One region of the Streptomyces sp. NPDC001292 genome, then DNA from elsewhere that is predicted to be linked to it. Evidence: riboswitches for the same ligand, from Rfam matches in the RefSeq annotation. Region 1 holds a riboswitch; each other region holds the start of a gene.

What was found. Region 1 has a riboswitch for cyclic di-AMP ahead of ACFY4A_RS20990 (C40 family peptidase). Riboswitches for the same ligand answer to the same signal wherever they lie in the genome.
Region 2: another riboswitch for cyclic di-AMP. It lies ahead of ACFY4A_RS03195 (M23 family metallopeptidase); the one in region 1 lies ahead of ACFY4A_RS20990 (C40 family peptidase).
Region 3: another riboswitch for cyclic di-AMP. It lies ahead of ACFY4A_RS19525 (transglycosylase SLT domain-containing protein); the one in region 1 lies ahead of ACFY4A_RS20990 (C40 family peptidase).

The regions. Positions count from the first base shown of each region.
Region 1 covers NZ_JBIAXG010000019.1:57,548-64,628, forward strand. Annotated here, with positions in the region: gene ACFY4A_RS20975 (ANTAR domain-containing protein) at 1-210, opposite strand, end outside; gene ACFY4A_RS20980 (ATP-dependent Clp protease proteolytic subunit) at 391-1,026, shown strand; gene ACFY4A_RS20985 (hypothetical protein) at 1,034-1,342, shown strand; cyclic di-AMP (ydaO/yuaA leader) riboswitch at 1,685-1,898, shown strand; gene ACFY4A_RS20990 (C40 family peptidase) at 1,902-2,375, shown strand; gene ACFY4A_RS20995 (ATP-binding protein) at 2,428-2,883, opposite strand; gene ACFY4A_RS21000 (helix-turn-helix domain-containing protein) at 3,111-3,971, shown strand; gene ACFY4A_RS21005 (DUF397 domain-containing protein) at 4,006-4,236, shown strand; gene ACFY4A_RS21010 (8-amino-7-oxononanoate synthase) at 4,290-5,417, opposite strand; gene bioB (biotin synthase BioB) at 5,566-6,819, shown strand; gene ACFY4A_RS21020 (adenosylmethionine--8-amino-7-oxononanoate transaminase) at 6,812-7,081, shown strand, end outside.
Region 2 covers NZ_JBIAXG010000002.1:104,029-111,109, forward strand. Annotated here, with positions in the region: gene ACFY4A_RS03180 (DNA topoisomerase (ATP-hydrolyzing) subunit A) at 1-1,400, opposite strand, end outside; gene ACFY4A_RS03185 (M16 family metallopeptidase) at 1,785-3,158, shown strand; gene ACFY4A_RS03190 (M16 family metallopeptidase) at 3,155-4,543, shown strand; cyclic di-AMP (ydaO/yuaA leader) riboswitch at 4,765-4,925, shown strand; gene ACFY4A_RS03195 (M23 family metallopeptidase) at 4,938-5,693, shown strand; gene ACFY4A_RS03200 (HPr family phosphocarrier protein) at 5,890-6,171, opposite strand; gene ACFY4A_RS03205 (GNAT family N-acetyltransferase) at 6,347-7,081, shown strand, end outside.
Region 3 covers NZ_JBIAXG010000017.1:59,206-66,286, reverse strand. Annotated here, with positions in the region: gene ACFY4A_RS19540 (ABC transporter ATP-binding protein) at 1-462, opposite strand, end outside; gene ACFY4A_RS19535 (outer membrane lipoprotein carrier protein LolA) at 495-1,709, opposite strand; gene ACFY4A_RS19530 (polyprenyl synthetase family protein) at 1,997-3,007, opposite strand; cyclic di-AMP (ydaO/yuaA leader) riboswitch at 3,490-3,677, shown strand; gene ACFY4A_RS19525 (transglycosylase SLT domain-containing protein) at 3,683-4,168, shown strand; gene ACFY4A_RS19520 (HAD family hydrolase) at 4,196-5,002, opposite strand; gene ACFY4A_RS19515 (FAD-dependent oxidoreductase) at 5,134-6,336, opposite strand; gene ACFY4A_RS19510 (ATP-grasp domain-containing protein) at 6,433-7,081, opposite strand, start outside.

The DNA of each region.
Region 1 (7,081 bases):
GGAGACCTCCCGCAGGACGTGCCAGGCGTCCTCGGGCGGGATCTGCCCGAAGGCGACCACGACGCCGATCGCCTGGTCGATGACGGCGTGCGAGGTCAGGGCCCGCTGGAGCTGATCGATCTCCTGGTGCAGCCGCTCGCGCTCCAGCACCAGCTCGGTGGCGGAGAGCGGCGGGAGAGGGTGTCGCTTGGACATCGCGAAGAACACCATGGCCAGTCCCCTGGGTCGTCGAGCGCCCGTACTTCCAGCTTCACCCAGGAGGACGCCGTGCACGACCGGAAACCGCTCCCGACGCGACGGGAAAGACCTCCGCGATTTACGTACGTCCTGTACATTTTCTACAGAGGCCGCTCCGACCGGAGCGGGGCCCGCCGCATGGAGGGGTGTGCCATGACGCGACCGTCCGCCCGCTACGTCCTGCCGGAGTTCACCGAGATCACCAGCGCCGGCCGGCGGCCCCTGGATCCCTACGCGAAACTGCTCGAGGAGCGGATCGTCCTCCTCGGCACACCGGTCGACGACATCGCGGCGAACGACGTGATCGCGCAGTTCGTCCACCTGGAGCACCAGGCACCCGACCGGGACGTCTCGCTGTACATCAACTCCCCGGGCGGCTCGTTCAGCGCCATGCTGGCCGTCCACGACACGATGCGGTACGTGAGCTGCGACGTGGAGACGGTCTGCCTGGGTCAGGCCGTCGCGTCCGCAGCGGTGCTGCTGGCCGCGGGCACGCCGGGCAGGCGGTACGCTCTGCCGGGCGCCCGCGTGGTCCTGCGGCAGCCGTCGCTGCCCGAGCCGGTCGAGGGCCAGGCGTCCGACCTGGCCATCCAGGCGGAGGAGCTGGCACGGGTGCGCGCCCGCCTGGAGGAGTTGCTCGTACGGAGCACCGGGCGGTCCGCGCGGCAGGTGCGGGCGGACCTGGAGCGGGAGCGGGTGCTGGACGCGCGGGAAGCCTTGAATTATGGGCTGGTTGACCGGATCATCCCGAATCGCGGGGCCACGCGCACCGCGCCGGACGCGGGGTGAGCCGCCGATGCCGCCACCCGAGCTGCCGCCCCTGCCGGCGCTGACCCGTGCCGAGGCGGAGCTGATCGACCGTTACCTGGAGGCGGCCGACCTGCTGGGCCGCGCCAACCCGGGCCGGCCCGGGGACACCTACCGGGCCCTGAGAGCCGCTCAGGCGCTCGTCGGCAAGGCGGTGGTGCTGCGGGACACGCTGGCGCTGATGCACCAGCGGGGCGAGACCGAGCTGCACGCGGCCACCCTGGCTCGCGCGCTGCGGGTGCTGGACGGAGAGCGGCGCACGGCCCGCGTCACCCTGCCCCCGGACTGCGGAAGTTGACGTCCTCCACAACCAGGGGCACGGCGGGCGCGGAAGGCCGTCCGTCCGGACACGCGGCGCGGAATGTCCCCGAATGACCGACCGCCTTTCGGTGTAGGTTCGGCTCCCTTTTCGGGACCACCGCAGTTGCGCAACACGCCTCCCCGGATGGCGGAACCAGGTGTTCCGGTGCTGGTCCGGGGGTCGTCACGGGAAGGGGCGCCCGTTCGCTCGTGAGGGGTGTCCACCCGAACGGGCGCGTGGTGAGTAACAACACAAACACTCGGATCCGTTGGGATTTTCGGACATCCGTAGGTGAAGATCCCTGTCTGACGACAAGCCCCCGCCACAACGGCGGGGCGGTCCGGGCGGACGCCGAGTCCTGCCGCCGCCCGGATGACCGGTCGACAGGAGTGGATCGGCAGGAATGGAGGACCCAAGCACGACGGGTCGCCGGAACGGTCACGCCATGGCCGGACCGAGCATCCCTTGGGGTGAAGCCGCGGCAACGCGGCCGGGCAACTTCGCCAGCCCGAATCCGACAGGTCATCCTTCACAGGCGGCTGACGAAGGGTTGCGCATGACCGCGCTCAATCGTGTCCCGTCGCTGATGGCCCGGGCCGGCACGGCCTCGGCCCTGACTCTCGCCGCCGTGGGCGGCTCGATCGTGGTCCCGGGTGTGGCCTCCGAGGCCGCGGCCGTGACGACCGCCAGCAAGGCGCTGCGGATCGCGGCGTCCAAGAAGGGGTCGCCCTACCAGTGGGGCGCCACGGGGCCGCGGAGATTCGACTGCTCCGGGCTCACGCTGTACTCGTTCAAGAAGGCGGGCAAGAAGCTGCCCCGCACGGCCGCGCAGCAGTACAACAGGAGCCGGCACATCTCCGCGCGCAGCCGCCGAGCCGGGGACCTGGTGTTCTTCCACTCGGGCTCATACGTGTACCACGTGGGCATCTACGCCGGCGGGGGCAGGATCTGGCACGCCCCGAAGACCGGGGACGTGGTGAAGCTGCAGAAGATCTGGACGAAGAGCGTCTGGTACGGCCGGGTCAGCTGACCCGGCCGTAGTGCGGGCGGTGGCGGCGCTTCCACGTCGTCACCGTCCGTTCCTACGGTTCCTGGCCCGCGGCCGTCACAGGGCGGGCGGGAGCCGTCCACGGAAGTTCGATGCAGACCGTCTTGCCGCCCTCCCGGGTCGGCCGCACGCTCAGTCTGCCGCCGCACTCGGCGGTGAGCCACCGGATGATCACCATCCCCCGGCCGTTGTCCTGCTGGACGGCGGCCGGCAGTCGTTTCGGGAACCGGGGGTGGCTGTCGGTGACCCCGATGCGCAGTCGCTCGTCACGCACCAGGACGAGGTCCACCGTGAAGGTGGGTGACTGCCCGAAAGTGTGCTGTACGGCGTTGGTGGCGAGTTCGGAGACGATGAGCCGGACCGTCTCCGCGGTGTCCGTGGCCGGCGGCAGGCCCCACTCCGCGAGAGTGCCCGCCACATAGGCGCGGGCCGCACAGACCGAGGCGGGATCGCTCGGCAGAGTGACGGATGCTTCCAGATGGTCTGCCATGGCGACGTCGTCCCTTTCCCACGGGACCGGAGTCCGACACTGAGCGGATGATTCGAGTACGGTCCCGCACTGGTGCTTCGCCGTCAGACTGCCATCAGCACTCCGGTCTCGGTGGCGATCCACCGAGATATGCATATATCTGTCGCTCGATGCGGTGAACTCTGCGACGGCAGACCGTATGTGAAGCGGGTCGCGTGGAGCGTTCAGAGGGAGCGAGGGAGTAGCCCATGCAGCACGGTCCCGCGGTGCGCCGCCGGAAACTGGGCGCCGAACTGCGCGCGCTGCGCACCGGCGCGGGCCTCACGAGCGGTGAGGCGGCCCACCTGGTCGGCTGGCACCAGTCGAAGGTCAGCCGGATCGAAACCGGCACCAGTGGGGTGAAACCGGCCGATGTGCACTCACTCCTGGACGCGTACGCGGTCGACGACTCCCAGCTGCGCGAGCTGCTCCTGGCGCTCGCGGGACTGGACGACGGCGACGGCCGGCACCACTGGTGGCACGCCTATCGCGGTGTACTGCCGCCGACCTACCGGGACTTCATCAGCCTGGAGTCGCAGGCGAGCGGGATGCGCACCCTGGAGACCTCGGTCGTCCCCGGACTGCTGCAGACGCCCGAGTACGCCCGCGCGGTCACCCGGGCCGCCGTGGACGGCCTCGACGAGGACCGGCTGGACGCGCTGGTGGAGGTGCGGCTGGCCCGCCAGGACGTGCTGCGCTCGCGACCGCCGCTGGAGCTGGACGCGGTGCTGGACGAGGCGGTGCTGCGCCGGGAGGTGGGCGGACCCGAGGTCATGAGGCGGCAGCTGGAGCGGCTGACGGAGGCGGCCCGACTGCCCCAAGTACGGCTCCAGGTGTTGCCGTTCGCCGCCGGCGCGCACGTCGGCGTCACCGGGCCTTTCGTTATCTTCTCATTTTCGAACGCTGCTGATCTGAACGTGGTGGTTCTCGACCACTTGACGAGTAGCCTCCACCTCGAGCGGAAAGAAGACCTAGAGGCCTACAGCGAGGCCTTCGACACCCTGCGGATCCACGCCCTCTCGCCCGAGGACTCGTTGGACTTCATCGCCGGGATACGCCAGGACCACTGACGGCGCGCAACCGCATACCGCGTAAGGAGGCACCATGTCCGCTCTGCCTCGGCACGTACCTTCCAGCACCGATCTGCACGGCGTGCGCTGGCTGCGCAGCAGCTACAGCACGGGAGCCAACAACTGCGTCGAGACGGCCCGGCCCGCCACGGGACCGTGGGCCGGGCTGCTCGCCGTGCGCGACTCCAAGGCCCCGGCCGGGCCCGCGCTGCTCTTCTCCCCCGCGAGCTGGGCAGACTTCACGGCCGCGACGCACCGCATCTGACGAACGATCCGGTCATATCCGCACCCGGTGACGCTCGGCCGTGTCACGCCGACTCATGGTCGTGTTCCACCGATCACCCGTACAGCGCGTTCGATCTGCGCCCCGGAGAGGTCCGCGCGGGCGGTCAGCCTCAGCCGTGAGATGCCGTCGGGCACGGAGGGAGGACGGAAACAGCCCACGGCCAGGCCTGCCGCCCGGCAGTCGGCCGCCCACCGCACGGCCTGCTCCGGGGACGGCGCGCGCACCGAGACCACCGCGGCGTCCGGACGTACCGCTTCCAGACCCGCGGCGGTCAGGCGTGCGTGGAGTTCGGCCGCCACCGCACGCGCGCGTGCCGCCCGCTCCGGCTCGCGGCTCAGCAGTCGCAGCGCCGCCAGGGCGGCGCCCGCGGCCGCGGGGGCGAGGCCGGTGTCGAAGATGAACGTCCGGGCCGCGTTCACCAGGTGGTCGATCACGCGCGCGGGCCCGAGGACGACTCCGCCCTGGCTGCCGAGCGACTTCGACAGCGTGGCCGTGACGACCACGTCGTCGGCGCCCGCCAGTCCGGCCGCGTGCGCGGCGCCGCGGCCGCCGGTGCCCAGGACGCCCAGCCCGTGGGCGTCGTCGACGACGAGGCCTGCGCCGCGCTCCCGGCAGACCGCGGCGAACTCCGCCAGCGGGGCCGCGTCGCCGTCGACCGAGAAGACCGTGTCCGACACGAGCACGGCCGGGCCCTCGTGCGTGCCGAGCGCCTTGCGCACCGCGTCCGGGTCGGCGTGCGCGACGACCTGTGTCGTGCCCCGGGCCAGCCGGCAGCCGTCGATGAGCGAGGCGTGGTTGCCCGCGTCGGAGACGACGAGTGAGCCGCGCGGCGCCAGCGCGGTGACCGCGGCCAGGTTCGCGGCATATCCGGAGGAGAAGACCAGCGCCGCCTCGAAACCGCAGAAACCGGCCAGTTCGCGCTCCAGTTCCACGTGCAGTTCGGTGGTGCCGGTGACCAGCCGGGAGCCGGTCGAGCCGCCGCCCCAAGTGCGCGCCGCGGCCGCGGCCCCCTCGGTCACCTCCGGATGGCGGGCCAGCCCAAGGTAGTCGTTGCCCGCGAGGTCGAGCAGCGGCGAGTCGGCGGGGCGGGGCCGCAGGGTCCGTACGAGTCCGGCCCGGCGGCGTGCGTCCGCCCGCTCCTCGATCCAGCCGAACGCCATGGGTCCTCCGGGGCATTTGTAGGCAGTGGACAGACCCTAGCGGCAGGACCAGCCGCCCATGATGTGGCAATACCCACATGTCGATGGGGCCGTCGTTGTGCGGAGTCTCCTTGGCCGCGGACCGGACCGTAGGACAGGATCAGCTCTCATGGACCTGCTGAGGACGCTGGTGGACAAGGGGCTCCGGCGCGAGTCGCCGACCCGCGAGGAAGCTCTGGCCGTGCTGGCCACCTCCGACGACGAACTGCTCGATGTGGTGGCCGCGGCCGGGAAGGTGCGCCGCCACTGGTTCGGCCGGCGGGTGAAACTCAACTATCTCGTCAACCTCAAGTCGGGCCTGTGCCCCGAGGACTGCTCCTACTGCTCCCAGCGGCTCGGCTCGAAGGCCGACATCCTCAAGTACACCTGGCTCAAGCCCGACGACGCCTCCAAGGCCGCCGCGGCGGGGCTCGCGGGCGGCGCGAAGCGGGTCTGTCTGGTGGCCAGCGGGCGCGGTCCGACCGACCGTGACGTGGACCGGGTCTCCGACACCATCAAGGCGATCAAGGAGCAGAACGAGGGCGTCGAGGTGTGCGCCTGCCTCGGTCTGCTCTCCGACGGCCAGGCCGAACGGCTGCGCGAGGCGGGGGCCGACGCCTACAACCACAACCTCAACACCTCCGAGGCGACGTACGGCGACATCACCACCACCCACACCTACGCCGACCGGGTGGACACGGTGAACAAGGCGCACGCGGCCGGTCTGTCCGCCTGCTCCGGGCTCATCGCCGGGATGGGCGAGAGCGACGAGGACCTGGTCGACGTGGTCTTCTCGCTGCGCGAGCTGGACCCGGACTCCGTTCCGGTGAACTTCCTGATCCCGTTCGAGGGCACACCGCTCGCCAAGGAGTGGAACCTGACCCCGCAGCGCTGCCTGCGGATCCTGGCGATGGTCCGGTTCGTCTGCCCGGACGTGGAGGTGCGGATCGCGGGCGGCCGCGAGGTGCACCTGCGCACCATGCAGCCCCTCGCGCTGCACCTGGCCAACTCGATCTTCCTCGGCGACTACCTGACCAGCGAGGGCCAGGCCGGCAAGGCCGACCTGGAGATGATCGCGGACGCCGGGTTCGAGGTGGAGGGCGCCGACCAGGTGACGCTGCCCGAGCACCGGGGGGCGGCCGGGGGCGAGTGCGGGTCGCACGACCGCACGGGGTGCGGGTCCCACGAAGAATCGGGCTGCGATGCGCACGAGGGGCCGGGGTGCGGGTCGCACCAGGGTGACGGGATCTGCGGTTCCGCCGCGGCACCGGCGGCTGGACCGGCATCGGCATCGGTACCGGCCGCGGTCGGCAACGAGCCGCGTACGGACCTGGTCGCCGTGCGCCGCCGGGGCGCCGGAACGGACCTCGCGCCCAATGCCTGAACCGCACACCACGCCCGGCCGGAGCGTGCCGGAACTGCTGGAGCTCGACCGGCGGCACGTGTGGCACCCGTACGGACCCATGCCCGGCCGCCACGAACCGCTCGTCGTGGAGTCGGCGAGCGGGGTGCGGCTGAGGCTCGCGGACGGCTCGGGCGAACTGGTCGACGGCATGTCGTCGTGGTGGGCGGCGATCCACGGCTACAACCACCCGGTGCTCAACGGGGCCGCGCGGGAGCAGCTGGCGCGGATGAGCCACGTGATG
Region 2 (7,081 bases), on a different contig from region 1:
GTCAGCTCCTCGATCTCCGCGACGAGCTTGTCCTTCTCCGCCTCCAGCTCGATGCGGTCGTACTTCGTCAGTCGGCGCAGCGGGGTGTCGAGGATGTACTGGGTCTGGACCTCGCTCAGTGAGAAGCGCCGCATCAGGCGCTCCTTGGCCTGCGCGGAGTTCTCGCTGGAGCGGATCAGACGGATGACCTCGTCGATGTCCACCAGGGCGGTGAGCAGGCCCTCGACCAGGTGCAGCCGGTCGCGCCGCTTGCTCCGGCGGTACTCGCTGCGGCGCCGTACGACGTCGAAGCGGTGGTCGAGGTAGACCTCCAGCAGCTCCTTCAGACCGAGCGTGAGGGGCTGGCCGTCGACGAGGGCGACGTTGTTGATGCCGAAGGACTCCTCCATCGGCGTCAGCTTGTAGAGCTGCTCCAGGACGGCCTCCGGCACGAAGCCGTTCTTGATCTCGATGACCAGGCGCAGTCCGTGCTCGCGGTCGGTGAGGTCCTTGACGTCGGCGATCCCCTGGACCTTCTTGGAACCGACCAGGTCCTTGATCTTCGCGATCACCTTCTCCGGGCCGACGGAGAAGGGCAGCTCGGTGACGACCAGCCCCTTGCGGCGGGCTGTCACGGTCTCCACCGAGACCGTCGCGCGCATCTTGAAGGTGCCGCGGCCCGTCTCGTAGGCGTCCCTGATACCGGACAGGCCGACGATCCGGCCGCCGGTGGGCAGGTCCGGGCCCGGGACGTGCCGCATCAGGGCGTCCAGGTCCGCGTTCGGGTGGCGGATCAGGTGGCGGGCGGCCGCGATGACCTCGGTGAGGTTGTGCGGGGGCATGTTCGTGGCCATGCCGACGGCGATGCCTGAGGAGCCGTTCACCAGCAGGTTCGGGAACGCGGCCGGCAGGGCCACCGGCTCCTGCTCCTGGCCGTCGTAGTTGGGGGCGAAGTCGACGGTGTCCTCGTCGATGGACTCCGTCATCAGGCCCGTGGCCTCGGCCATCCGGCACTCGGTGTACCGCATGGCGGCCGGCGGGTCGTCGTTGCCCAGTGAGCCGAAGTTGCCGTGGCCGTCGACGAGGGGGACACGCATCGAGAAGGGCTGGGTCAGGCGCACCAGGGCGTCGTAGATCGACGCGTCGCCGTGCGGGTGCAGCTTGCCCATGACCTCGCCGACGACGCGGGCGCACTTCACGTAGCCGCGGTCGGGGCGCAGCCCCATCTCGTTCATCTGGTAGACGATGCGGCGGTGCACCGGCTTGAGTCCGTCCCGGGCGTCCGGCAGCGCGCGGGAGTAGATGACCGAGTACGCGTACTCGAGGAAGGAGCCCTGCATCTCGTCGACGACGTCGATGTCGAGGATCCGCTCCTCGTACGAGTCGTCGGGCGGCGGGGTCTTCGTGCTGCGGCGGGCCATCGCTGCCGGCTCCTTGCTGAAGCGTGACGGGATCTGACGCCGACCATTGTGGACCGCGCGACTGACAACCCGGACCACGCCCCGTCCTCACAGGGCACGTTCCGCGCTCTCGTCCCGCCTCCGGGGCACCCTCTCGCCGTCCGCTGCAGCGCCCTTGCCCGTCCGGACGCGGGCCGTGGCCCGTGATGGCAGTGGTGCTTCTGTGGCAGGTGCGAAGTCCGTTCGCGTCCCGGCCCCGGTGCCGCCGTGGTGCGTGGCTTTCCGTCTCGCTCTCGGCGTACGGGTCGTGGGAACTTCGCCAGGGGTCCGCACGCTTGCATACAGTGGCAGGACCGGCAGGAAACGGGCGGTTCGCAGACCGCCACCGCGATCGAAGGGACGTACATGCCCATGGGTCACACGGCAGCAGCCGAGGCAGGCTCCGGCGGCCTGACAGCGACCGAGCACCGCCTGGCCAACGGCCTGCGCGTGGTGCTCTCCGAGGACCACCTGACCCCGGTCGCGGCGGTGTGCCTCTGGTACGACGTCGGCTCGCGCCACGAGGTCAAGGGGCGCACCGGCCTGGCTCACCTTTTCGAGCACCTGATGTTCCAGGGCTCCGCCCAGGTCAAGGGCAACGGCCACTTCGAGCTGGTGCAGGGCGCGGGCGGCTCGCTCAACGGCACCACCAGCTTCGAGCGCACCAACTACTTCGAGACCATGCCCGCCCACCAGCTGGAGCTCGCCCTCTGGCTGGAGGCCGATCGCATGGGCTCCCTGCTCGCGGCGCTGGACGACGAGTCCATGGAGAACCAGCGGGACGTCGTCAAGAACGAGCGCCGCCAGCGCTACGACAACGTCCCCTACGGCACCGCCTTCGAGCGGCTGACCGCCCTCGCCTACCCGGAGGGCCACCCGTTCCACCACACGCCGATCGGGTCGATGGCGGACCTGGACGCGGCCACCCTGGAGGACGCGCGAGCGTTCTTCCGCACGTACTACGCGCCGAACAACGCCGTCCTGTCGGTCGTCGGCGACATCGACCCTGAGCAGACGCTCGCCTGGATCGAGAAGTACTTCGGCTCCATCCCGTCCCACGACGGCAAGTCCGAGCCGCGCGACGGCTCCCTGCCCGAGGTCATCGGCGAGCAGCTGCGCGAGGTCGTCGAGGAGGAGGTCCCGGCCCGCGCCCTGATGGCCGCCTACCGGCTCCCGCACGACGGCACGCGCGCGTGTGACGCGGCCGACCTGGCGCTCACCATCCTCGGCGGCGGCGAGTCCTCCCGGCTCTACAACCGGCTGGTGCGCCGCGACCGTACGGCCGTCGCGGCCGGCTTCGGCCTGCTGCGGCTGGCCGGCGCGCCCTCCCTGGGCTGGCTGGACGTGAAGACCTCCGGCGACGTCGAGGTCCCCGTCATCGAGTCGGCCATCGACGAGGAGCTCGTCCGGTTCGCCGAACAGGGCCCGACGGCCGAGGAGATGGAGCGCGCCCAGGCCCAGCTGGAGCGCGAGTGGCTGGACCGCCTCGGCACGGTCGCCGGCCGGGCGGACGAACTGTGCCGCTACGCCGTCCTGTTCGGCGACCCGCAGCTCGCCCTGACCGCCGTCAAGCGCGTCCTGGAGGTGACGCCCGAGGAGGTCCAGGAGGTCGCCAAGTCCCGCCTGCGCCCCGACAACCGCGCGGTGCTCGTCTACGAGCCGACCGCCGCCGACGTGCAGGACGACGCCCAGGACGCGGACGCCGCGGCCACCGACGACACCGAGGAGGCGGCGAAGTGACCGAGCTCGCCACGATGGAGTTCCACCCCCGGCCCAGGGCCGGCGAGGCCAAGCCGTGGGCGTTCCCCGCGCCCGAGCGCGGGACGCTGGACAACGGCCTGACGGTGCTGCGCTGTCACCGCCCCGGCCAGCAGGTCGTCGCCGTCGAGGTGCTGCTGGACGCGCCCCTGGACGCGGAGCCGGCCGGCCTGGACGGCGTCGCCACGATCATGGCGCGAGCCTTCTCCGAGGGCACCGACAAGCACTCCGCCGAGGAGTTCGCCGCCGAGTTGGAGCGCGCGGGGGCCACCCTCGACTCGCACGCCGACCACCCCGGCGTACGGCTGAGCCTGGAGGTCCCGGCCTCCCGCCTGGCCAAGGGGCTCGGCCTGCTGTCCGACGCCCTCAGGGCGCCCGCGTTCGCCGACTCCGAGGTGGAGCGCCTGGTGCGCAACCGGCTCGACGAGATCCCGCACGAGCTGGCCAACCCCGCCCGCCGCGCCGCCAAGGAGCTGTCCAAGGAGCTCTTCCCGGCCGACTCGCGCATGTCGCGTCCGCGCCAGGGCACCGAGGAGACGGTCGGCACCATCGACTCGGCGGCCGTCCGCGCCTTCTACGACCGGCATGTGCGCCCGGCCACGGCCACCGCCGTGGTCGTCGGCGACCTCACCGGCGTCGACCTCGACCAGCTGCTGGGCCGGACCCTGGGCGCCTGGACCGGCTCCCCCGCCAAGCCGCGGCCCGTGCCGCCGGTGACCGCCGACGACACCGGCCGCGTGGTCATCGTGGACCGGCCCGGAGCCGTCCAGACGCAGCTGCTCATCGGCCGGATCGGCCCCGACCGGCACGACCGCGTGTGGCCCGCCCAGGTGCTCGGCACCTACTGCCTCGGCGGCACCCTCACCTCCCGCCTGGACCGCGTCCTGCGCGAGGAGAAGGGCTACACCTACGGGGTGCGGGCGTTCGGCCAGGTATTGCGGTCGGCCCCCGACGGGTCGGGCGCCGCGATGCTCGCCATCAGCGGCTCGGTCGACACCCCGAACACCGGCCCGGCGCTGGACGACCTGTTCACGGTGCTGCGCAAGCTCGCCGCGGAGGGCCTCACCGACGCCGAGCGGGACGTCGCCGTGCAGAACCTCGTCGGCGTGGCGCCGCTGAAGTACGAGACGGCCGCCGCCGTGGCCGGCACGCTGGCCGACCAGGTCGAGCAGCACCTGCCCGACGACTACCAGGCGACGCTCTATCAGCAGCTCGCCGCGACCGGCACGGTCGAGGCCACCGCGGCCGTCGTCAACGCCTTCCCGGTGGACCGGCTGGTGACGGTCCTGGTCGGTGACGCGGCGCAGATCAAGGAGCCCGTCGAGGCCCTGGGCGTCGGCCGGGTCACCGTCGTCACGGCCGAGTAGAGGCACCTCGTCGCCGCCGCAGCGCGGCGACCGGCACACGCGCGTGGGGCCCTGGTGACCGAAGCGTCACCAGGGCCCCTTGATGTCCGGATTGAGGGGGAGGCTGCCTGTCTGCCCTGTGGTATGCGCTACAAAACTTCTGATCCGTTTGGGAATCGAAAGCGGCCCCGTCTAGCGTCGGTCCGGCTGTTCGTCAGGCAGTGCGCCGCGTCCGCGGCACCGGACAGTCATCGCCGAGTCCCCGTACGGCGCGAGCCAGGGGAGCCGGGGACCCACCGTCCCTGGGGTGAATCGGACACCCGCGCGCGACGCGAGGGGGCCGTAGGAGACCTTCCTGCTCCGAACCCGTCAGCTAACCCGGTAGGCGACAGGGAAGGAAAGGACCCACGTCTCCATGGCGTTCACCCGCGCCACCGGGAAGCACCGCCGGCCGAGCCGGACGCACCGCACCACCGCCCGCGCGGCGGGCGTCGCGGCCCTGGCCACCACCGGTGTCATCGGCACCCTCGCCGCCCCGGCCCTCGCCGCGGACGCTCCCGCCCCCGAGGACACCGGCCTCACCCCGGTCGTCACCATCGGCGACAGCGTCGCCGAGAAGATCGACGCCCAGGCCGTCGCCCAGCACAGGGCCGCCGCGCGCAAGCAGGCCGCGCAGGCCGCGCGCAAGCAGGCCGCGGAGCGCGCGGAGAAGGAGCGCGAGGCCAGGGCCCGCGCCGCCCGCGAGGCCGAGCGCAAGCGCCTCAACGCCTTCGTGACGCCGATCGTCGACTCCTACATATCGACCGGCTACCGGACCGGCGGCTCCCTGTGGTCCTCCGGCACCCATACCGGTATCGACTTCCACGCCGCGAGCGGCACCCCCGTCCACGCGGTCGGCATCGGCACCGTCGTCGACGCCGGCTGGGGCGGGGCGTACGGCAACCAGGTCGTGATCAGGATGGCCGACGGCATGTACACCCAGTACGGGCACCTGTCGTCCCTCGGGGTCTCGGTGGGTCAGCAGGTCGTCCCGGGCCAGCAGATCGGCCTGTCCGGCGCGACCGGCAACGTCACCGGACCGCACCTGCACTTCGAGGCCCGTACGTCCCCGGACTACGGCTCCGACGTCGATCCCGTGGCCTACCTCCGCAAGCACGGCATCGACGTCTGACCCCCTGCGCCGGGGCGCAGCCCGGCGCGTCACGCGACACCCCCGAGGCCCCGGCTCCCGAGCCGGGGCTCCGGTGTTCCTCGCCGGTGTTCCCTTCCGGTGTCGCCCTCCGGTGTTCCGGGGACCCGCCGGGCACGGCGAAGCCGTGCCACCCCGTCCGGGTGGCACGGCTTCGGCGCTGGACCGGTCCTGCCGGTCAGACCGTCTCGGGAAGCTCCTCGAGCCCCTCGGCGACCAGCTTGGCCAGCCGGTCCAGCGCGGCGTCCGCGCCGTCGGCGTCGGAGGCCAGCACGACCTCCTCGCCGCCCTCGGCGCCGAGGCCGAGCACGGCCAGCATGGAGGCCGCGTTGACGGGCGTGCCGTCGGCCTTGGCGATCGTCACGGGGATGCCTGCGGCCGTGGCGGCCCGGACGAAGATGGAGGCGGGGCGGGCATGGAGACCCTCGGCCCAGCCGACGTTGACGCGGCGCTCAGCCATGTGTTGCTGCCCTTCGGGTGATCGGGGTTGTCTAGACCAGTTTTCCACACGTGGAGCGACCCGGAGCGGGCGTGTGCTCCGCTCCGGGTGGCGTCGGACCGCGGCCTCGGTCCGATGTGTGTCCTCCACAGACTGCCTCGCGCCGCTGTCGGACGCGAGCCGTACGCTGGGGCCCATGCAGACGTCGCCGGACCGGCACGAGTACCCCGCCCATTGGGAGGCCGACGTGGTGCTGCGCGACGGCGGCACCGCACGGATCCGCCCCATCACCGCCGATGACGCCGGCCGTCTGGTCAGCTTCTACGAGCAGGTGTCGGACGAGTCCAAGTATTACCGCTTCTTCGCGCCCTACCCGCGTCTGTCCGCGAAGGACGTCCACCGCTTCACGCACCACGACTTCGTGGATCGGGTGGGACTCGCGGCCACGGTCGGCGGCGAGTTCATCGCCACCGTACGCTACGACCGCATCGGTGCGGACGGCATGCCCGCCTCGGCGCCCTCCGACGAGGCCGAGGTCGCCTTCCTGGTGCAGGACGCCCACCAGGGACGCGGGGTCGCCTCGGCGCTCCTGGAGCACATCGCGGCCGTCGCCCGCGAACGCGGCATCCGCCGCTTCACCGCCGAGGTGCTTCCGGCCAACAACAAGATGATCAAGGTGTTCACGGACGCCGGGTACACCCAGAAGCGCAGCTTCGAGGACGGCGTCGTACGCCTGGAGTTCGACATCGAGCCGACCGACCGCTCGCTGGCCGTGCAGCGTGCACGGGAGCAGCGGGCCGAGGCGCGATCAGTACGGCGGCTCCTGGTGCCCGGCTCGGTTGCCGTGATCGGAGTGGGCCGCACGCGCGGCGGCGTGGGCCGCAGCATCCTCGACAACATCCGCGACGCCGGGTTCACGGGCCGGCTCCAC
Region 3 (7,081 bases), on a different contig from region 1:
GGCGGCCAGCCCCAGGCGCTGCTTCATGCCCAGGGAGTAGGCCTTGGCCTTCTTGCCCGCCGCAGCCGTCAGGCCCACCCGGTCCAGGGCGGCCGCGACCCGGGTTCGCCGGGTGCGGGGGTCGGCGGTCGGGTCGGCGGCGTCGTAGCGCAGCAGGTTGTCCCGGCCGGAGAGGAAGCCGTACAGGGCCGGGCCCTCGATGAGCGCGCCGACCTGCGGGAGCACGGTGCGCGAGGACCGGGGCATGGGGCGCCCCAGCACCCGCGCCGTGCCGGACGTGGGCTCGATGAGACCCATCAGCATGCGGATGGTGGTCGTCTTGCCCGAGCCGTTCGGACCGAGGAAGCCGAAGACGCTGCCCGCCGGGACGGCCAGGTCGAGACCGTCGACGGCGAGCTGTCCGCCGCGGTAGCGCTTGGTGAGCCCGCGCGTGTGGATGACGCTGTCATCCCCTTCGTCCATCGGCTCCCTCGATTCTCCTGTCCGTCGTGTCCTTACCGCCCGGCGTTCGCCGCCTTCACCAGCGTGTCCTTGGTGACGGCGCCGACGTACACCTTGCCGTCGTCCGTGATCAGCGCGTTGACCAGGCGGGTGGAGAAGACCGTGCCCTTGCCGAACTTGCCGCTGACCTGGTCGCCCAGCGAGCCGAGGAACCCGCTCAGATCACCCTTTCCGGAGGACGACGGGATGCCGCCCTTGTTGCCGGAGTCGAACACGGCGATGGAGTTCCAGCCCTTGCCGAGTACCTTCGGGCCGTTCTCGGCCAGACCCTTCTCCGACGCGCCGGGCTCGTGGAACTGCCGGCCCTGGCCGCCCTTCCGCTCGGCGCCCTTTCCGGTGTCCTTCCCGGCGTCCTTCTCCTCGGTGACCTTCGCGCCCTTGGGCGGGGTGAAGTCGAAGGTCGAGGCGGCCGGCCTGGCGAAGCTGATCTGGGTGAAGCCCGCGTCCACCACGGCGGCGCCACCGCTCGCCGGGGTGAGCGTGAACTTCAACGGCATCCCGGTCTTGGCGTCCACCGCGATGCTGATCGCGCCGACCGTGGTGCCGGAGGCGTGCTTCGGCTGGATGACCAGCTTGTAGGCGTCGCGGCCGGCGACCTGCGCGGTGCCGTCGACCTTCACCGAGGTGGTGTCGTCGACCGACTTCAGGGCCTCGTCGGCGAAGTCCTTGGGCGTGGCGGGGACCTCGTCCCGGTGCTTGTTGCCGCCGTCGGCCGCGGTGCCGTGGAAGACCTCGTTCGACTTGCTGTCGTAACCCCAGACGTCCTTGCCGTTGTGGATGAGGCTGTACTCGGCGGCGTTCTCGATCAGCGAGACCTTCTGCCGGTCCTCGCCGTCGGCGGCGACGCGCAGGGTGTGCGTGCCGGAGGCCAGCTCGGGCAGTTTTGACGTCGGGTCGGCCGACGAACCGTCACCGCCCCTGGCCGCGCCCGAGGCCAGGCCGCTCTCCAGGCCGCCGAGGTTCGGCAGACCCAGGTCGGTGCTGATCTTGACCGTGCCGGACAGCTGCTGGACGTCCGACTCGGCGATTTTCTCTATGAGTTGCTGTGCGGTGATCTTCGGCAGGTCGGGGTCGCCGGACGCGGCGAGTGCCGGGACGAGCCCGATGGTCGCCGCCGCCACCCCCACCACCGTGACCGGGACGACGTAGCGCGCGGCCTTGCGGCGCCCCGCGCGCAGGTCGTGGGCTTCGGATTCGTTCGGTGCCATGTGTGCCCTACCTCCGTCATCGGCGGCGGCTGTCCTTCTGCACTGGGGTGTCACCCTCAGCCGCCATTCTCACCCAGATCGGTGAGGAGTGGTGTGGTCCGTGGTTTCCATCTGACCAAATCCGCCGGGCGGAAGCGTCAGACCCCGGAGCCAACTCCGTGTACGCCTGCGGTATGACACACAAAGGGCGATGCCTCCCCCACCCCGTAGGGGTAGGTCTGGAGGGCGCCGCTCGGAAAGGGCCGCCCGGCGAAGGCGTCCGGTGACATCGCGGAACCGGACAGGCGTCAGCCGGCCCGGTGCACCACCGCGTCGCACAGCTGGAGCAGTGCGGCCTTCGCGTCGCACTCCCGCAGCGGAGCCAGCGCGGCCCGAGCCTCCTCGGCGTAGCGCACGGTGTCCCGGCGGGCCTGCTCCAGTGCCGGGTGCGCCCGCAGCGCCGCCAGCGCTTCCGCGTGCCGCGCGTCGTCGCTCAGGTCGGAGTCCAGCAGCTCGCACAGGGCGATGTCCTCGGGCAGCCCCAGCCGGGCCGCGCGCTCGCGCAGCCGCAGCACCGGCAGCGTGGCGATGCCCTCGCGCAGATCGGTGCCGGGCGTCTTGCCCGACTCGTGCGAGTCGGAGGCGATGTCCAGGACGTCGTCCGCCAGCTGGAAGGCGACGCCCAGCCGCTCGCCGTACTGCGTCAGCACGTCCACGACGGTCTCGTCGGCGCCGGACATCATCGCGCCGAACCGGCACGACACCGCCACCAGCGACCCGGTCTTGCCGCCGAGCACGTCCAGGTAGTGGTCGACGGGGTCCCGGCCGTCCTGCGGACCCGCCGTCTCCAGGATCTGCCCGGTGACCAGCCGCTCGAACGCCACGGCCTGCACCCGCACGGCCTCCGGGCCGAGGTCGGCGAGGATCTGCGAAGCCCGGGCGAACAGGAAGTCACCGGTCAGGACCGCGACCGAGTTGCCCCAACGGGTGTTGGCGCTGGCCACCCCGCGGCGCACGGCGGCCTCGTCCATCACGTCGTCGTGGTACAGCGTCGCCAGGTGGGTCAGCTCCACCACCACGGCCGACGGCACGACGCCCGGTGCGTACGGGTCCCCGAACTGGGACGCGAGCATCACGAGCAGCGGCCGGAACCGCTTCCCGCCGGCCTTGACGAGGTGCTGGGCGGCCCCCGTGATGAACGGGACCTCGCTCTTGGTGGCTTCGAGCAGCCCTTCCTCGACAGCCGCCAATCCGGCCTGGACATCGGCTTCGAGAGCCTGGTCCCGCACGCTCAGCCCGAATGGCCCGACGACGGTCACGAGGGGTCTCCTGTCTGCTGGTGTCTGCTGGGGATTACACGGTTTGTCGATAGGTCGCTGCCCTCACTCAAGTCAGCGTATCCGGTCACGTTTCGATCACCGATGTCGCCCACCTATACGGGCCAGGCCACATCACCCGACGTGACCACCATCACGCCTCCGCCACACGGCCCACCCGCACTCACACTTGAAGTCCGATTCACCCCTATTGGGGTTTCAATTCTCTTTAGCGGCAATTGCCCTTCGGGCACCCAAACCGTGAGTTGGGTCACGTCACCCTCCGTCCGTATCATCTCCCGCACTCCTTCACATTCCCTTTACTGGCCGCCGAGTTGAGGCTTGCAGGCGCAAAGGATCAAGCACCACATACACCCCGGACCAAGGTCAAATAGGGCAATGTGTGATTCCGGCACTTGTTCGGGACATGTGCTCTCGCATACGTTCCCGGCCAACGAGCGGACGCCGAATCCTGCCGCCGCCCGTAATCCCAACGACCGAATGAACCATGGCAGGAGCGGGGGACCCAGGTAAGCCGCCGGGCCGGGCACGTACGTCCTACGTCGTACGCCGCACCGGAACGGCTCGGGGTGAAGCCGTGCCCTTCGGGGCACGGCCGGGCACCTCCCCGCCCGAACCCGACAGCTCACCTCGCAGGCGACGGAGAGGAAATCCCCCATGCCTGCAAACGGTCAGCGCCGTTCTTCCCGCACCGCCCGCCTCGTCCGCGCCCTCGCCGTCACCGGCACGAGCGCAGCCGTCCTCGCCGTGCCGCTGCTCGGCGCCACGACTGCGTCCGCGGCGACCCCGTCCACCGTCCGGACGGCCGCGAGCTACGGCTACGCGAACAACCTCGACGGCTGGATCCGGGCCTCCCTGGCGGTCATGGCGGAGAACGGCATCCCGGGCTCCTACAACGGGATCCACCGCAACATCATCCGCGAGTCCTCCGGCAACCCGCGTGCCATCAACCTCTGGGACTCCAACGCCAGGATGGGCATCCCGTCCAAGGGTCTGCTCCAGGTCATCGACCCGACCTTCCGGGCGTACCACGTGAACGGCACGTCCTGGGACATCTACGACCCGGTCGCCAACATCACGGCCGCCTGCAACTACGCGGCCAAGCGGTACGGCTCCATCGACAACGTCTTCGGCGCGTACTGACCGAACCACGGCCGGCCCACACACCGGCTAGACAAACAGTCGTTCGAGGACGACGGCGATGCCGTCGTCCTCGTTCGACATCGTGACCTCGTCGGCCACCGCCTTGAGCTCGGGGTGGGCGTTGGCCATGGCGACCCCCCGGGCGGCCCACTGGAACATCGGGATGTCGTTGGGCATGTCGCCGAAGGCGAGGGCGCTCTCGCGGCCCAGTTCCAGGTGTTCGGCGGCCAGCGCCAGTCCGGTCGCCTTGGTGATGCCGCACGGCTGGAGTTCGACGGTCCCGGGGCCCGACATGGTGACCGTGGCGAGGGACCCCACCACGCCGCGGACCGCCGCCGCCAGCTCGTCGTCGGACAGCACCGGGTGACGCAGCAGCACCTTGCTGATGGGCGCGCGCCACAGGTCGTCGCGCCGTTCGACCCGCACGGCGGGCAGCGACGGGTGCGGCATGAGATACCCCGGCTCGATGAGCGTGAGCCCCTCGACTCCGTCCTGGTCGACCGCGGCGTACACCTCCCCCACCTCGGCCTCGATCTTGCCGAGCGCGGTCTCGGCCTGCTCCCGGTCCAGGGTGACCGACCACAGCAGGCGGTCGCTCCCGGCGTCGTAGAGCTGTGCGCCCTGACCGCACACCGCGAGCCCCGTGGCGCCGAGGACGTCGAGCAGTTGCCGCACCCGCGGCGCCGGCCGTCCGGTCACCACGAGGTGCCGGGCACCGGCGGCCGCCGCCCTCCCGAGCGCGGCGAGGGACCGTTCGGACACGGTGTCGTCGCCGCGCAGCAGCGTTCCGTCCAGGTCAGTGGCGATGAGGGCATATGCGAGGGCGGCCATGATCAGAGAATACGGATGCTCCGGCCCGCCGACTCGACCGGAACCGGACGACCGCGGCGACCACCGCGCTCCTGGCGTCCTCTCCTCAACTCCCTTATTGATACGGGCCCTTCGCGCGGCAGGCGAGGTGGCGCTCAACCGTGCGCCGCAGCAAGGTGTTCGGCCAGCCGCGGGGAGGCGAACTCCGTGCCGCACACGAACCGCATCACCGGCCCGTACGAGGCCGCCGCCGGCAATCCCGTGAAGTAGAGGCCGGGTACCGAGGAGACATAGCCCGCGCCGAGCCTGGGGGCGCCGCGGCTCACCGCGAGTCCGGTGCGCAGCTCGTGGCCGAGGAAGCCCATCGCGGCGATGTCGACGCGGTAGCCGGTGGCCGCCATGACGTGGTCCGCGGCCAGTTCCCGGGTCTCGCCCGCGAGGGTCCGCACCGTCAGCACCGGCCGCCCGCCCGTGACCTCGGCGCGGACGATGCCGCTCACCTCGTGGACCGGCACCGCCGACTCGAAGCGCTCGCGCAGCCACCAGGCGCCGAGCGGGCCGAGGACCCGGCGGACCAGATGGTGGCGCACCCCGGCCGGGAGGTGACGGAAGGGCTGCGGGTGGTAGCTCAGCGCCCACAGCGACCAGGCGCGGCCGAAGGGCGACTCGGGCCGGAACCTCGGCTGCTCCCAGGGCGGGGCGCCGAAGGCGACGCTGCCGCGGCCCCGCGCCACCACCCGCACCCGCGCGCCGGCCTCCGCGGCGAGCACCGCGGTCTCCAGCGCGGACTGGCCGGCGCCCACGACGATCAGCTCCTTGCCGGCGAACCGGCTCAGGTCGTGGTGCTGGGAGCTGTGCGAGAGCGGCCCGGTGGGCGTGGGGCCGTCCGGCACCGCCGCGGTCAGCTCCGGCGGCAGATGGGACAGGCCCGACAGTCCCGTCGCCACCACGACCGCCCGGGCGGTGAACTGCTCCCCGGAGTCCGGCTTCAGCTCGAAGCCCCCGCCCGGCCGCCGGTCGACCGACACCACCCGCACCCGCTCCAGCTCGGGCACCAGCCTGCGCTGGAACCACTCGCCGTAGGCGATGAAGGTCTCCACCGGGATGATGTCCTCGTCGGTCACCAGCGGCTTGATGCCGGCCGCGGCGCAGTAGTCGGCGAGGTTGTGGCCGCGCTGCGGGCAGTCGATGCCGGAGGCGGCCGGGGTCGACTTCAGCAGCATCCCGGCGGGCATGTGGTCGCGCCAGGAGACCATGGGCTCGCCGAAGACGCGGACCGGGATGCCCCGGGCGCGCAGATGGGCGGCGGTGGACAGGCCGAACGGCCCGGCACCGATGACTGCCACCGGTTGGTTCACGAAGTCCCTCCCCAGGACGTGCTCGCGTCACTTCGTGTCACTCGTGGGCCTGCTCGGGCGGCGGCACGGGCCGCCCGCATACGGTTGTGCGCTGCCCTAACCGGTGGTGCCGCCACGGCGGTTGGTCCGCCACAGCTGATAGAGGTGCCTGGCACCCGGCCGCACGAAGCGCGCGAGCATCGTGACGAACGGCAGCGGGTCGTCCCCCGCGAGCCAGGCCAGCTCCGTGCCGCTCGCCTTCACCGGCGCGTGCGGTGTCGTGTAGCCGCTGCGGCGGTAGGCGAGGAGGGCGGGCAGGTCGATGTTCTCCACGACGTACCGGTGGCCGGAGCGCTGCTCGCCCTCCGGGACGGGGCGCCCGGTCAGGTCGAGGTGCATGGCACGTACGACGTCCACGCCCGACTCGCTCTCGAAGAGCCGGAACTGCGCGCCCATGCGCGGATTGAAGTCGAGGAGCTTGTACTGCCCGTCGCGCCGGTCGAAACGCAGGTCGAGGTCGACGATGCCGGTGAAGCCGATCTGCTTGATGAACCGTGCGGTGAGGTCGGCGAGTTCGGGGTTGTCGACGACGTACGCGTTCGCCGTCATGCCCGCGTGCGGCGGCCAGGAGCGGACCTTGACGCCGGTGAACATCGCGAGCGGCGTGGAGTCCCGGTCGAAGTAGGCGTGCACGATCCAGTCCTCGGCCTCCTCCCGCGGCAGATACTCCTGGAGGATCACGCCGGGTCGCTCGCCCCAGTCGCGC